DNA from 4 places in the Peribacillus sp. TH14 genome. Region 1 is predicted to be linked to each of the others. Evidence: riboswitches for the same ligand, from Rfam matches in the RefSeq annotation. Region 1 holds a riboswitch; each other region holds the start of a gene.
What was found. Region 1 has a riboswitch for S-adenosylmethionine ahead of JFU50_RS02695 (Fur-regulated basic protein FbpA). Riboswitches for the same ligand answer to the same signal wherever they lie in the genome.

Region 2: it holds a riboswitch for S-adenosylmethionine, as region 1 does, so the genes downstream of both, JFU50_RS03890 (methionine ABC transporter ATP-binding protein) here and JFU50_RS02695 (Fur-regulated basic protein FbpA) in region 1, are expected to answer to the same signal.
Region 3: it holds a riboswitch for S-adenosylmethionine, as region 1 does, so the genes downstream of both, JFU50_RS15355 (2-hydroxyacid dehydrogenase) here and JFU50_RS02695 (Fur-regulated basic protein FbpA) in region 1, are expected to answer to the same signal.
Region 4: it holds a riboswitch for S-adenosylmethionine, as region 1 does, so the genes downstream of both, JFU50_RS03960 (methionine biosynthesis PLP-dependent protein) here and JFU50_RS02695 (Fur-regulated basic protein FbpA) in region 1, are expected to answer to the same signal.

What each region holds. Positions count from the first base shown of each region.
Region 1 is NZ_JAEKEK010000001.1:525,231-529,276, reverse strand. It holds gene thiD (bifunctional hydroxymethylpyrimidine kinase/phosphomethylpyrimidine kinase) at 1-1,295, opposite strand, end outside; gene tenA (thiaminase II) at 1,308-1,997, opposite strand; TPP riboswitch at 2,116-2,205, opposite strand; TPP riboswitch at 2,284-2,387, opposite strand; SAM riboswitch class I at 2,546-2,650, shown strand; gene JFU50_RS02695 (Fur-regulated basic protein FbpA) at 2,797-3,012, shown strand; gene JFU50_RS02690 (aspartyl-phosphate phosphatase Spo0E family protein) at 3,287-3,478, shown strand; gene JFU50_RS02685 (GNAT family N-acetyltransferase) at 3,568-4,046, opposite strand, start outside.
Region 2 is NZ_JAEKEK010000001.1:765,738-769,783, forward strand. It holds gene JFU50_RS03885 (MBL fold metallo-hydrolase) at 1-730, opposite strand, end outside; SAM riboswitch class I at 1,404-1,510, shown strand; gene JFU50_RS03890 (methionine ABC transporter ATP-binding protein) at 1,576-2,592, shown strand; gene JFU50_RS03895 (methionine ABC transporter permease) at 2,579-3,247, shown strand; gene JFU50_RS03900 (MetQ/NlpA family ABC transporter substrate-binding protein) at 3,301-4,046, shown strand, end outside.
Region 3 is NZ_JAEKEK010000001.1:3,161,038-3,165,083, forward strand. It holds gene JFU50_RS15350 (molybdopterin oxidoreductase family protein) at 52-2,100, opposite strand; SAM riboswitch class I at 2,259-2,349, shown strand; gene JFU50_RS15355 (2-hydroxyacid dehydrogenase) at 2,493-3,494, shown strand; gene JFU50_RS15360 (FGGY-family carbohydrate kinase) at 3,513-4,046, shown strand, end outside.
Region 4 is NZ_JAEKEK010000001.1:779,974-784,019, reverse strand. It holds gene JFU50_RS03960 (methionine biosynthesis PLP-dependent protein) at 1-951, opposite strand, end outside; SAM riboswitch class I at 1,037-1,150, opposite strand; gene fumC (class II fumarate hydratase) at 1,516-2,898, shown strand; gene JFU50_RS03950 (hypothetical protein) at 3,008-3,250, shown strand; gene JFU50_RS03945 (ABC transporter ATP-binding protein) at 3,342-4,046, opposite strand, start outside.

The DNA.
Region 1 (4,046 bases):
ATTAAATCACTCCTTTCTTCTTTTGAAAATGAATAAAAATGATGGACGGGTCCGTGCCCCTTACCGAGTGAAAAGCTATTTCGTATGGCTTCAGAAATATATGTCTTGGCTTGTTCAATGGATTGTCTTAAAGGTAGTCCGTTTGCCAGATTGGATGTAATGGCGGATGACAGAGTACAGCCTGTCCCATGGGTGTTTTTTGTATGAATGCGTTCTCCTTTAATCCAGAAAAAGTCAGTTCCGTCATAAAAAAGATCATTTGGATTCCCTGCTGAATGGCCTCCTTTAAGTAAAACCGCTTTTGCCCCAAGTTCTTTAATTGATATACAAGCCTCGTAAAAATCTTGCTTCGTTCGAATCGACAAGCCAGTAAGGACTTCGGCTTCGGGTACATTCGGTGTTACAAGTGTTGCAAGCGGCAGTAATTCTGTTTTTAAAGCAGAGACAGCTTTTTCATCGAGCAAATGATGGCCGCTTTTGGAAATCATGACAGGATCAAGGATAACGATTGCGGGTAAGAAGGTATTTAGAGACGCGGCGACTGTTTCAACTATTTCTTTTGATCCAAGCATACCTATTTTTACTGCATCGACGTGTATATCTTCAAAAATAGCTGCAATTTGATCCGTTATGATACCTGTATCTATAGCTTGTACTGAACGTACCTCCATTGTATTTTGTGCCGTTACAGCTGTAATGACAGACATTCCAAAAACCCCATGTGCAGAAAATGTTTTTAAATCAGCTTGTATTCCAGCACCGCCCCCTGAGTCAGAGCCTGCGATGGTTAACGCTGTTTTCATAAAAAACCCCTTCATATAATTATTTTTTAAAAGTATTTTCAGTAAAATGAAAGCTAAAATGGCACCTGCGAATGAACTAAGCATAAAAGCTGGTAAAAAACCAAAAATAGCTGCTTTTTCTCCCAATAGGAGGACAGCAAGGGGATAACAAGCTAGGGATCCAAGAATGCCGGTCCCTATCACTTCCCCTAAACAAGCGAATTTCAAGCTTTGTGTTTTTCGATAAAGGACGGCAGCCAATAGTGCACCGATCATGCTGCCCGGAAAGGCGAAAATTGAACCTGTACCAGACATGTTTCTAATGATGGAAACTAAAAAAGTTTGTGTTACCGCATAAGCCGGTCCCAATAAAACGGCTGTCATGACATTTGCCAGATGCTGAATCGGAAAGATTTTTGCAAATCCGGCCGGGATGAAAATGAATGAACTAGTTATGGTAGTAATGGCCGTGATCATGGCAGTCAACGTCATTTTCTTGATTGGATTCATCATCATGACAACATCCTACAGTGGCCAATCCTGCTCATTTTGAACCATATCCCAGAATAAATATTCATAACGGGAAGTCACCAAAAAATGCTTCTCTAATCTAAGAAGTTCCTTTTCAGGCATGCCTTCTGTTAACTCTTCCAACAAAGCAATCAGCCATTTGTGTGCTTTACCGAATTCAGGAGACGAATATGATTTAATCCAATCAGCATAGCGATTGTTTTCTAATGCTTCACCATTTTGTTCTTTTAATAGCAAGCCGATCTCATAATAATCCCAAGCGCATGGAAGGAGGCAGGCAATCAGGTCGGCCAAAGTCCCATTTTGGGCTGCATTTAGCATGTAACCCGTATAAGCTAGAGTGGTTGGAGTAGGTTCTGTATTTTCCAATTCGATTGAGCTGATTCCGAATTCCAAAGCATAATGTCGATGGATATCCATTTCTACTTGAAGGGTTTCATTCAAAATACTTGCAAACTTAGCCATGGTTTCGAGATTATGAGCTTTGATGACTCCTAACGCAAAGAGTTTGGAATAATCCATAAGATAGATATAGTCCTGCTTTAGGTAATAGGCAAATTTCTTTTCTGAAAGCGTCCCATCTCCAATCGCCTGAACAAAGGGATGTGTATGGTTCCTTTTCCAGATTCCTTTTGCCCGTTCATGAAGTCTATCACTGAAGGTTTCTAATTTTGTATTCTCCATGGTACATCCTCCTTGAAATTTAAAATTTACTAAAATTGTAAAGTATGCATACACTATCTGATAAACAAAAAAACCGCTCTCTGAAAGAAAGCGGCTGTTACCGAGGAAGAAGCAAATTCCTTCTTACAGCCTGCTTCCCTCCGCTGGTATGACCAGATCAGGTGCAAAGGGTTTGATTCTCAGCAAAAGTGCTCCCCTAGCAGTCTAATTATTCACCTTTTCCATCTGAAAAAAAAACCGCTCCTGAAATACGGAGCGGGGCAGATGGATAAAGTCATGTGTTTAAAGACGATATCATCCACTTCCCTCCGCCGGTATGATCCGGTTCAGGTTCAAAGGGTCCGGAACAAATTCCATCTCAGTCTTAAAAAGACTCCCCTAGTGGTGTGAATGTATGTAATTACTGACATCATATCAGAAAGCCAGGAAATTGCAACCCAATTTGAATGGGGTCTATAGAGAATACCTATCAAAAAAAGGGAGAACCATGTGATTGACTTTTGAAGAATATTGGGATAAAATCATGTCTACATCATTTATATATTGAATTCTTATCCAGAGAGGTGGAGGGACTTGGCCCAAAGAAACCTCGGCAGCAGACCCATTTTGGGAACTGTGCTACATCCAACAAGCATACGCTTGGAAGATAAGAAGAGCCGAACGGACTACTGTAAGCCTCTTCTTGAATTAGAAGAGGCTTTTATTTTTGTGAAATAACGTTTAGTGACATAATAGAAAAGATATAATTTGGTGAAAATGATACCTGTTACTACAATTTAGCTCATATGAAGGCGGGCTGATGAAGACAAGGAAAGGAGCCATTTACATGGCAGAATTATTTAAGAGAATTGAACAGAGGAAGGCATTGCTGATTGAAGAGTTATTAGCGAATGGAGTTTATAAAACCTCTGATGAAAGACATCTTTATGATGTTCCTTTAAAAGTGCTTGAAGATGAATATAAGATTGTTATAAATAGACCTAATATCGAGTCTCCTTCAGAGTGGATGACATAGTAAGAGTTCTTAAAATACTTTACTATCTTAAAATATTATTTAATCTGATGAATATTATTAAAGCATTCGCAGTGTACATGAGTGAATGCTTTTTTATATTTGTCAAGAATATAAAATGTCACAAAAAAGACACAAACAGGGAATAGAATAGGCTTTTTGTCACATTTATTTTGTGGAATAACACATTTTGATTTCCATATATGGTTGATTTTAACTATTTATTTCTTTATCATAAAAAGTGTAAGAAAATTGAATAAATAGGAAGTGACTATAGATGCCCCCACAGATAACCGTAGAAAGAATAGAAGAAAAGAGACGGGAAATGATTAAATTGGCAGCTGATTATGGTTTTACAAGCCTTCTAACTGTTCAAGCAAGTCAAGAATTGGATTCGCTGTTAAATGCTATACCAAATAAAAGAAAATCAGAATATTTTTTGCTTAAGAAAGTTTATAGTGATTTTTAAATTTCGTCAGTGACTTTAAAATAGATTCCTTCATTTAAACTAAAAAAGGCTACTGCTGAATGAAGGCAATAGCTTTTAAATAATGAAATTCAAATATTAACACGCTTACCAAGGATTACTAAATCCCGTTCAATACCATCTAGCTCGGCAACTTGAGGTAAATGCGCCCATTCTTCAAAACCAAATTTAGAAAACAGTCTTATGCTCGGTGTATTGTGAGCAAATATAAAACCAAGTAGTGTCTTAACTCCTAATTTTGGACTCACTTCAATTGCCTTTTGAATCGAAATTTGTCCAATTCCTTTTCCCCGGAAATAATCATCAATATATATGCTGATCTCGGCAGTGGAATCATAGGCTGGCCTACCATAGAAAGATTGAAAACTCATCCATCCAGCAGTTTTCCCTTCGAATGTAATAATATAAAGCGGTCGTTTTTCTGAATGATGTTCCTCAAACCATTTAAGCCTCGATTGCACTGAAACAGGTTCTGTATCTGCAGTGACCATCCTTGAAGCAATAGTCGAATTATATATTTCGACTACTCTTGGTAAATCTGTTAGTTCTG
Region 2 (4,046 bases), 240 kb from region 1:
TAAGCGGATATTGATTCGGCAAAACAATTTGCTGGATTTCATGAACTGCCAAGCCTTGATTATGTAATCGTAAAATTTCACCACGCAGGTTTTCCAAATAGTCGAGCTTTCTTTGAAACATTTCCTTCCCATTAGGGACATGACCGGCATGACAACAAAAAACCTCTCCAAAATCATATTGAAGTAATCTATTTATAGAATCGATGATAACAGGGACAGATTCTTCCCGTAAAACAAGCTTCGTTTTCGGTGTAACGAATAGGTCACCTGAAAACAGCATGCCATTACTGTGATTCAAATACACCATATGGTCCTTAGCATGACCTGGGGTAAAGATTGGCTCCCACGTTTGGGTACGGGAATGAACAGTCCTCCCCAACGGCTCAGCTTTGAAGCCATCTCTCCTTCCCCAAAAAGTTTTGCGATAATCAGGATATTCAGCATCCTTCGCACATACATCAATCGACATCGGATGAATATAAATTGGAACTTTTCTATGTTCCTGTATCCAGGAAGCACCGCCAGTATGGTCCTCATGATAATGCGTTAGCGCCACTAAATCGAAGTCGGCTGATTCATAGAAAGGGATAAGTTCTTCCAATAAAATTTGGGCTCCCGTATCAATCAAGAGGCCGTCTATTAAAAAAACATATACACTCATCCCCGACTTTATTCCTTCAGGGGTCCCTTGTACACAAACCACATCATTTATCGTCTTAATCTCTAGCATGGCTTCCCTCCTCATCAATTGTATAAAAATAGTTTAATATCCTATTTCCCCCTTGTTCATTACAATAAATGTAATATCCCCCCATACTTTTGACAAGCAAATAGTATTTTTCCTAGCAAAGACCCATTGTATATTTTCCGGTAGAATCAAGGCACTGTTTGAAACCATAGTCATTGATTTAAGGTATTCTATTATGCAACTAAGAAAAGAAACAGCAAAAATCTGGCTTCGGTTAAAAGGAAGTTGTTAATAAAGGGTACTCCCTATTTAAGTTTGGACGATAAAAAAATTCACGGCTAATCATTAACGCTGAATAACTGTCAATATTACCTTGGTTGATAAAAAAGCTAAAGCATTCATGATACAGACTTTGAAACAATACTTTCCTGACAAAAACTTCACGTAATTATTAAAAAAAATCGACAAGCTGCTAAAAAGAACGAAGCCTATCTTACAAATATCATAAAAAAGTATGGCTTTCCGACCATTAACGATCAATGGTGACAATACCCCGATTCCAAAAGGTATGATTATCCAATTCTAGATTTACCATAAAAAAATTAATTAAATCACCAGAAAGTTATTCTAAAATTACAGAAACGATTGACAATATGTGAATTTACAAATAATATAGATTATATTAGAAAACTTGTAATATTCCAAAATAATAATTTACTTATCAAGAGTGACTGAGGGAACAGGCCCTGTGATGTCCGGCAACCGCCCCAATCGGGAACGGTGCTACTTCCTGCAGAATGATTACATTCTGAAAGATAAGACGAAATAATTTCGCTGCCTCTTTCTGAATGATAGAGGCAGTTTTTTATGTTTAAGGGGGAAGGCTCATGATTGAAATCCGATCAGTCCGAAAGGAATACATATCGAAAAATACCCGAGTTGTCGGAGTGGATAACGTATCTTTGACAATTCAGACTGGTGAAGTTTATGGGATTGTTGGCTACAGCGGAGCCGGAAAAAGCTCATTAATACGCTGCTTAAATTTGCTTGAACGTCCGACAAAAGGAAAAATCATTATTGACGGGATTGACTTAACGTCTTTATCAGGCAAAGAGCTTCGAAAACAACGACAAAAAATCGGTATGATATTTCAGCACTTTTCCTTAGTCAGTTCCAAAACCGTTTTTGAAAATGTTGCTTTCGCCTTGAAAGCCGCACACAAATCAAAGGGTGTCATCAAAAGTCGCGTTCTAGAACTGCTGGACATAGTTGGGCTTAGTGATAAAAAGGATGTCTATCCGGCCCAGCTCAGCGGAGGTCAAAAGCAACGGGTCGGCATAGCGCGAGCCTTAGCCAATAACCCTACTGTACTATTATGTGATGAAGCGACTTCTGCCCTTGATCCAACAACAACAAAAGCGATTTTACAGTTATTAAAAAAGATTAGTCGGGAACTTGGTATCACTATAGTATTGATTACCCATGAAATGGAAGTAGTCAAAGAACTATGCCATCGAGTCGCTGTCATGCAGGATGGCAGGATTATCGAAGAAGGATCTGTTTATGAGATATTTTCACAACCAAAGCAGCAGTTGACGAAGCAATTCATCAGCAGTGTATTGGATTTTGAGCTTCCCTCACACTTAATTGAGGAAAGCAAAGGAACGATTATTCAAATTCAATTTGAAGGGCCCACCGCCGGTGAATCGATTCTTTCCGATGCTCTACAAAAGTATTCAGTAAAGGGAAATATCTTGCACGGCAAAATTGAATATATTCAGGATGTTCCATTAGGAATCTTAATCATTGAATTAATTGGTGAGGCTGCTGAAGTTCAATCGGCACTGGAATATATAACAAATCGGACCAGTTCTGTGGAGGTGTTGAAACATGTCACTGTTTGATTCCGTCGTCAATATTTTACCTGACCTTAATAAAGCCTTTCTCGAAACAATCTATATGGTTGGAATCTCCCTTGCGGTAGCCCTTCTAATTGGTTTGCCACTTGGAGTATTGCTGTTTACAACGACCAAGAATTTAATCTTTGAAAATAACGTCGTGAATCGATCTCTCGGTTTCGCTGTCAATATTGTCCGTTCAATCCCGTTTATCATTCTCTTAGTCGCCCTCCTTCCTTTAACGGATTTGCTTACTGGATCAACGATAGGGCCAAGAGCGGCTTCTGTTTCCCTATCTGTATCCGCGATACCTTTTTTTGCAAGAATCGTTGAATCGGCATTACGCGAAATAGATAAAGGTGTGATTGAAGCTGCAATTGCTGTAGGTGCCACTCCATGGATGATCATTAAGGATGTACTTCTTCCTGAGGCAAAACCGGGAATCATTCAAGGGTTGACGTTAACGACCATTTCACTTATCGGTTACTCAGCGATGGCTGGGACAATCGGTGGGGGCGGAATTGGTGACCTGGCCATTCGGTACGGCTATTACCGTTATGACAACACAGTCATGATCACGACAATCGTCGTGTTAATCTGCCTTGTACAAATCATTCAAATGGTTGGTGACAAGGCCTCATACTTAGTAAATAAACGATAGAATCAGTCATTTTAACAATGATTTAATACAACATATTACAGGAGGAATTTCCAATGAAAAAAATAGCTTCTTTATTATCTGTTTGCGCACTAGCCCTTGGCTTGGCAGCTTGCGGAAGCGATAATGCTTCCCCAAAAACTGAAGACAAAAAAGAATTGAAAATCGGAGCAACTACCGGTCCTTACGCGGATATGGTAAAAGAGGCCATCAAGCCAGGCCTAGAAGATCTTGGCTACAAAATAGAAATCGTTGAATTCACTGACTATATCCAGCCAAATAAATCACTTGGTAACAATTCAATCGACGCCAACCTTTTCCAGCACAAAGTGTATATGGATAACTTCGCTAAAGAAAATGATTTAGAGCTTTCTGACCTTGTTATTGTACCGACAGCACCAATGGGTATATACTCGAACAAATATAAATCGTTGAAAGACATTAAAGATGGTACATCACTAGCCCTACCGAACGATCCAGTTAACCTTGCACGTGCACTTAAAGTCCTAGTAGATGAAGATTTAATTGAAGTCAAGCCAGATGTCGATCCCTTAAAAATATCGGAAAAAGATGTAACAAAGAACCCAAAAAACATTCAATTCAAACCATTAGAATCGGCTCAATTGCCGCGTGCAACAGACAGCGTTGACCTATCAGCGGTCCCAGGTAACTTCGCTCTTGCAGCAAAAATGGATCTCCAAGATGCCCTTGTTTTAGAAAACATGCCGGATATGTATCGTAATGTTGTTGCTGTGAATACAAAAGATGCAGATGCACAATTTGCTAAGGATATTAAATCAGT
Region 3 (4,046 bases), 2.6 Mb from region 1:
TATTAATTAGTCATAAAAAAATTTTAAGAAGGGAAGATAAGATATAAAAAATTAAACATCCTTATTCATTCTTTCTACATTCACACGCCCTGAAAAGAATGTAGCTCCGCCGCCCATATCGGCAATACGATCTGGAGTCAAGGCATTAACGAGTTGTTTTTTACCAGGCATGTCTGACCAGAGACCTTGACTGACTACGACGCCTGGAAGGACCTGTTCGCCTACAGAAACCACTAGCTCGCATTCTCCACGATCATTCCAGATACGGACAGTTGTACCATCTTCTATTCCTCGATTATCTGCATCCTTTTGATTCATAAATATTTTAGGTGCTTTTTCAAGTGTGATGTGTTTGTCATTATTGGAAAAGGTAGAGTTTAAAAAGTTATGGTTCGGTCCAGGTATGAATTGGAGAGGGTAATCCTGCTCTTCTACTAATGGAATATACGTAGGAAGGGCTGGATATCCATCTTCTTCCATAACTTTGGAATATAATTCGATTTTCCCACTAGGTGTTTGTAAATTCTTTAACAAATCGGTCAATTTACTTGCTTTGATGTAGCGTTCATTTTTTAGTTTCTCATAGGTTATATCCGATAAATAAGGATTGGATAAATCGTTTAGAGCTTGTTTCATTAATTCTTCATCGTCATCCTTAAGAGTTTGTTCGTCAAATTCCATGGCTTTTGCAAGTAGCCTGAATACCGCTGTGTTCGATTTACTTTCTCCATAGGGTGCGATGATAGGCTCATGTAAGTGGATATAATTATGCCAGTATGATGTATAAAAATCTGTATTTTCAAAGGCAGATGTAGATGGTAATACAATGTCTGCAAACTTCGCTGTCTCCGTTATAAACAAGTCATGGACGACAGTGAATAAATCTTCCCGGGCTAGACCCTCTCTTACTCTATTTGCCTCTGGTGCAACAAGAGCCGGGTTACTTCCATAGACATACAATGAGCGAATGGGGTTGTCCGGTTCAAGCAATGCTTTCCCTATTTGATTCATATTAATTGTACGTGTTTTAGTTTTTTTGAGATCAGGACGTTGTAAAGCTGCGGTATTAAAGGAGAGAAATCCTGAATTGGATTTAACTGCACCTCCCCCTTTTACTAGCCACTGTCCTGTTAAAGCAGGTAAACAGGCAATCGTCCGAGTGCTCATCCCGCCATTATCATGATGCTGAAGACCATTTCCAATCCGAATCATTGAAGGGGAAATCGCCCCATACATCCTAGCTAATTTGTATATGTCTTCTACGGGAACGCCTGTTATGTCAGAAACCATGTGTGGCTGATATTGCTCAAGATGATCTTCTAGCTCTTCATAGCCAATCGTATATTCCTCTAAAAACGATCGATCCACTAGCTTTTCTTTATAGAGTATATGCATGATTCCTAATGCTAGTGCACCATCAGTCCCTGGGAGAATGGGAATGAACCAATCGGCCATTCGTCCGGTTTGATTTTTATGAACGTCAATAACAATGACTTTAGCTCCTGATTTTTTTGCTTTTTGTGCGATTGTTACTTGATGCATATTTGTACTTACAGCATTGATTCCCCAAAAGATGAATAACTTAGTTTCGGTCATCTCTTCTGGGTCTGTACCGTAGCTCCCCCCCATTGTGTAGCGGTAGCCTGTTGAGCCAGCAACTGAACAGATGGTCCGGTCAAGTTGACTTGATCCGAGGCGGTTAAAAAAACGGCGATCCATTCCTTCTGCAGCGAGTTTCCCCATATTCCCATAGAAACTGTAAGGAAGAATGGTTTGTGCCCCTTCCTCTGAAATAAGATTTTTCCAATGATTTGTGATCGTATCGATCGCTTCTTCCCAACTAATAATGGCGAAATTCCCCTCACCTTTTTTTCCCACGCGTTTTAAAGGTGTCTTAATTCTCTTGCTATCATAAATCCGTTCACCCATATTCCGAACCTTGTTGCAAATATTCCCTTTCGTCACTGGATGATTTGGGTCACCACTAATTTTCTTGATTTTTCCATCCTCTTTGTGTACAAGTAAACCACATTGGTCTGGGCAATCAAGAGAACAGACTGAAAGGACTACACCATTTTCTATATCTTTATATGATTGCATGTCAGTATCCTTTCATGAAAAAAATGATTCATAGATTATATCATACGGAGAGAATATTTAGAAAGTTCAAATAAATATTGACTTCCGTTTTGAAATTCATTATATTTGGTATATTCTATTAATTGAAAAAATAGTTAAACCAATATAATATTGTAAAATTTCTATCAAGAGAGGTGGAGGGACTGGCCCTTTGAAGCCTCGGCAACATTATTGTGCCAATTCCAGCAAGCGAAGCTTGAAAGATAGAAAGAGTGGCCTTTTATTTTATTGTTGTGAGAACGATATTATGAAGTAATTATCTCTTTCCGTCTTAGCGGGAAGAGATTTTTTTATTTTTAAGAAGTGAGTTACTGACATGTAAAGTCGTTACACAAAAGGAGAGAGATGTAAAAATGAACATTCTAGTAACAGCACCATATAACGAAGCGGGCATCAAGGAATTAAATGAGTTATTTGGAAAGGCTACCTATCAACCTTGGAAGGAAAATGGAAGGGCCTATAACGAAGTAGAGTTGATCTCTTTATTAAAAGAGTCTAAGGCGGAGGGGTTAATTACTGAGTTAGATCAAGTAACAGAAAAAGTATTCGCTGAAGTACCTGAATTGAGATTTGTGGGTGTGTGTCGTGGCATGCCTTCTAATGTTGATGTGGAAGGTGCAACAAAAAGGGGACTTCCCGTCTTTTTCACTCCAGCACGTAATGCTCAGGCTGTTGCAGAATTATTTGTCGGTAATCTCCTTACATTTTTAAGGCATACCATTCCTTCCAATCAATGGTTGAAGGAGGAAAAATGGAATGAAGACTATCTCCAAGCCTATTTAAAGTTTAAAGGAAATGAAATTTTTGGGAAAACAATTGGAATGGTGGGGTTTGGGGCCGTGGGCCAGCGAATTGCAGCGGTTCTTGAAAGTTTTCAATGTTCGATAAAATACTATGACCCTTATGTAGAGAGTGATAATCCTAATCATGTTCGGGCTTCTTTAGAAGACGTTTTTTCGACAAGTGATGTGGTATCCATACACCTCCCTAGAACAGAGGAAACGATCGGGATGATCAATGAACACTTTTTGGGACTGATGAAAGAAGAGGCAATCTTTGTAAATATGTCAAGGGCTGTCGTGGTTGAAAGAGATGCGCTTGTACAAGTATTAAAAGCACAAAAGATTAGGGGGGCGATATTAGATGTGTTTTATCAAGAGCCGCCTGAACAAAGTGACTATGAATTAATTAAATTGCCCAATGTATTAGCTACTCCTCATCTTGCCGGCGCAAGTTATGAGGTTGAGGATCATCACGTCTCAATAATGAACCAAGCGTTAACAAAGTGGACAACACAACATACTCTTCAGATTCCAACTCTATATAACAGAAAAAATCTAGAAGTTAAGTCATAAGAAAGAAGAGTGAAAAAAATGGCTATAAAAGAAGGTTATTTAGTATTTGATATCGGTACTGGAAATGCAAGAGTGGCTATCGTTGAGACAACAGGTGAAGTCGTCTCTATTGAGAGAGAGGATATACAATATGAAATTGAACCTCTTTATCCTGATAGTCGATACTTTTCACCTGAATTACTTTGGAAACAGCTTATTCAATTAGCAAAAAAGGCGATGGCTAAAGCTCAGCACATTTCAATCAAGGCAATAACGTCCACTAGTCAACGGCAAGGAATTGTTTTGCAGGATCAGGATGGGCACTCGTTTATCGGGTTACCTAATATTGATAATAGAGGCCGCGAATGGGAAAAGGAGTTTTCAAATCAACCTTTTATTTATGAAAGGGCAGGTAGATTACCCTCTGCATTGTTTTCAGCTTTAAAGCTGGTCGCCCTGCAAAAGAGGCAGCCGCAATTATGGGATAAAATTAAATACTTTACAAGCATCAGTGAGTGGGTTGCCTATAAATTAAGTGACGTGCTCGTCTATGAGCCATCACAAGCGACCGAA
Region 4 (4,046 bases), 250 kb from region 1:
ATAGGTGATGAAGCTTTCAACGCCTCCAAGACTTTCTGCAAATGAAATTAATGAAAGTGATTGTAAAAATGGATTGACCGCTGCTTCGTCAATTATCCGGAAAGAAATCATACCACCTCTGCCGGGATACAGGACGTCCGTTACACATTCATGTTCTGATAAATAATCTACAAGGATTTTGGCGTTCTTTTCATGACGTTCCATCCGCAGTGCCAGGGTTTTCATTCCGCGCATTAACAGCCATGAATCAAATGGACTCAACACCGCTCCTGTTCCATTATGATGGAAGGCAATCGAATCACATAATTCTGCACCTTTAGCCACGATTAGTCCAGCAAGAACATCATTATGACCACCGAGATACTTCGTTGCGCTATGGATTACAATATCGGCTCCAAGCAGGATAGGCTGCTGCAGAAGCGGCGTATAAAAAGTGTTGTCAACAATCAACAGTAAATTAAATTGTTTGGCAAGTGCGGCAACAGCGCTAATATCTGTTTGCTGCATAAGAGGGTTAGTGGGAGTTTCGATAAAGATGGCTTTTGTTTGAGGAGTAATAGCTTTTTCGATATCCTCTAAACAACAAGTGTTTACATAGTCACACTGTAAGCCCCATTTTTTAAAACCTTGTTCTAGCAAACGATATGTACCACCATATAGATCTTCGCTGACTATCCATGCATCACCTGATTTAAATAAGGCTAGTATGGTAGAAATGGCCGCCATTCCTGAACTGCAAGCATATCCTTGGTCACCTCTTTCAAGGTTGGCGATGGATTGTTCCAAAAGTTGACGTGTTGGATTACCTGTCCTTGTGTAATCGAATCCAGTTGATTGGCCAATTCCTTCGTGGCGGAAAGCTGTCGAAAAGTAAACCGGCGGATTGACTGTTCCTGTCGCCGTTTCACTGCGATTACCTAGTTGAGCAAGATATGTTTCTGTTTTATACATAGTTTTCACTGCTCCTTTGTGTTTTATAAAATAAAAAAAAGTCTTCTTTAAGAAGAAGACTTGGTTAAGTATGGACGAGTCATTCTTCTTATCTTCCAAGTTCACAAACTTGTGGAATTAGCACCTTTTCATTGGTTTGAAACAAATGAAGGTTGCTGAGGTGTCATCGGGCCATTCCCTATACCTCTCTCGATAAGAGTTTAGATTATTCAATTTCTTTTGAATTTACTATATATATAAAGTGCTGTCAAGAACATTCTGGGAAAATATTGCTCGATAATTCTTTATTGGTTAATTAGGACTAGCGTTGTCAAAACATGATTGGTCCAATGAAAAACCCCTAAATATTGTGGAAAACGCGATGGTATAAGGTGTTGAGATACTTTAAAAGACTTTGTTTAATTAAATGGATTTTCTGAAATATAGGGAAGGTTTTGTTCTGTTTCTTTGCTTTAAAATAATAAAGTTTGTACAATGTATAGAGAGAAGAATTAATAATATGTCATTATTCATTTCATATACATAAGGTTTTCGGTGGATAGTGCAAACATAGGAGGAGAACACATGGAATACAGAATCGAACGAGATACGATGGGTGAAGTGAAAGTTCCTGCTGATAAGTATTGGGGAGCACAAACCGAGAGAAGCCGTAACAACTTCAAAATTGGTAATGAAAAAATGCCGATTGAATTAGTCCGTGCTTTTGCATATGTAAAGCAAGCGGCAGCTAAAGTGAACTATGACCTTGGTGATCTTTCTGAAGTGAAAAAGAATGCCATCGTTAAAATTTGTGGCGAAATTCTAGAAGGTACACTTGATGAACATTTCCCCCTTGTGGTCTGGCAAACAGGCAGTGGCACTCAAAGTAATATGAATGTGAATGAAGTGGTCGCTAACAAAGGGAATGAATGGTTAAAAGAAAACGGTGAGTCCGAAACCCTTCACCCAAATGATGATGTCAACAAGGCGCAAAGCTCTAATGACACATTCCCAACGGCTATGCATATTGCAGCCTATATGGAAGTTGCTGAAAAATTAGTACCGGCAATTAAAGTACTTCGTGATACTTTTGCAGCAAAAGAAAAAGAATTCTGGGATCTTGTGAAAATTGGACGTACACATCTTCAAGATGCAACACCACTAACTTTAGGCCAAGAAATCTCTGGTTGGAAAGCGATGCTTGATAAAGACTTAGTGATGATTGAAGAAAGCAGTCAAAAACTATTGAATCTAGCACTAGGCGGTACAGCTGTAGGTACTGGGATCAATACGAAAAAAGAATTTCCAGGACTTTCTGCAAAACAAATAGCGGCGGATACAGGACATTCTTTCGTAACATCGGATAATAAGTTCCATGCATTAACAAGTCATAACGAAATTGTTTACGCTCATGGCGCATTAAAAGCATTAGCAGCGGACTTAATGAAAATTGCGAACGATGTTAGATGGCTGGCAAGCGGCCCAAGAAGCGGAATCGGTGAAATCGCTATTCCTGAAAACGAGCCAGGCAGCTCTATCATGCCAGGTAAAGTAAATCCTACACAAAGTGAAGCGTTGACAATGATTGCGACACAAATTGTTGGTAACGATGCAACAATCGGCTTTGCAGCAAGCCAAGGTAACTTCGAATTGAACGTATTCAAACCAGTTATCATTTATAACTTCCTACAAACTGTTAAATTATTGACAGAAGGCATTCACTCTTTCAACAATAATTGTGCAGTAGGCATCACAGCGAATGAAGATAAAATCAAAGAAAATGTTGACCGTTCTCTTATGCTAGTAACAGCATTGAACCCACATATCGGTTATGAAAAAGCAGCTAAAATTGCCAAAACTGCATTCAAAGACAACTCTACATTAAAAGAAGCAGCGTTGAAATTGGAATTCTTGACTGATGATGAATTTAAAGCATGGGTAGATCCTGCTAACATGGTTAATAAATAATTGCCTATGATCACCCTCCCGCTGTTTTTAGGGAGGGTGTTTTAAGGTGTTAAAATAATAGAATAAACAAATACTGAGTATATAAGTTTCTAGAACAGGAGGGAATACAATGGCTTTATGCCCGCTTTGCAACGGCCTCAGAAAAATTCATGTGAATTGCCCGGAATGTGGCAGTGATCTTGATGATAAAGGGAAATTCATGGATTATGCTGATTCATACAGTGCATACATGGATATAGATACGCTTAAGCAAAACGATGGATACCCGCAATCGCTCCAAAAAGGTCAATGTCCACACATCATGAACTGCTCTAAATGTGGACATGATGAAGTGGTACTTGTGCAGGAATAGATTTTATAGATATAGTAGAGTTCAAGACCTTAGCTGAAATATACGCACAAAGACCCATTCATATGAACGGGTCTTTGTTTTGATATGAAATTTAATTAGAAAGTAACTTCAAGCCATACTCCATTTGTGATTCTCCTTCAGCAAAAATGCGCTGCTCGGACCCTTTATCAAAAAAGTGGGCTTTATTCATGTCGAGAGCAAGTTCAATATTATCGCCTGCTTGGATGATGTTTTTTGCATCGATGCGCGCGACGAAGTCCTGGCCAGCGAATGTCGAGTAGAGCATAATTTCGGCACCCATGAGTTCAGCTACATCGACTTGAGCCGTGAATGTAGTGTTTGGAGACTCCTTGATGTAAGCCCCTTCATTATGGAAATCCTCTGGACGGATGCCAAGGATAATTTCTTTTCCGATATAGCCTTGATCACGCAGCGTATTCATTTTCAATTCGGGTACTTCAAGCGTTTGCTCCCCAATTTTAATGATGCCTTCTTTTAATGTTCCGGTAAAGAAGTTCATAGCTGGTGATCCGATAAAGCCACCCACGAAGACATTCACTGGTTTCTCGTACACGTCTTTTGGTGCGCCGACCTGCTGGATGATACCGTCCTTCATAACAACAAGTCGTGTGGCCATGGTCATTGCTTCTGTTTGATCATGAGTGACATAAATTGTTGTAGTGTCCAGTCGTTTATGTAGTTTTGCGATTTCAGCACGCATTTGAACCCTGAGTTTGGCGTCAAGATTTGATAATGGCTCATCCATTAAAAAAACTTTTGCGTCTCGTACAATTGC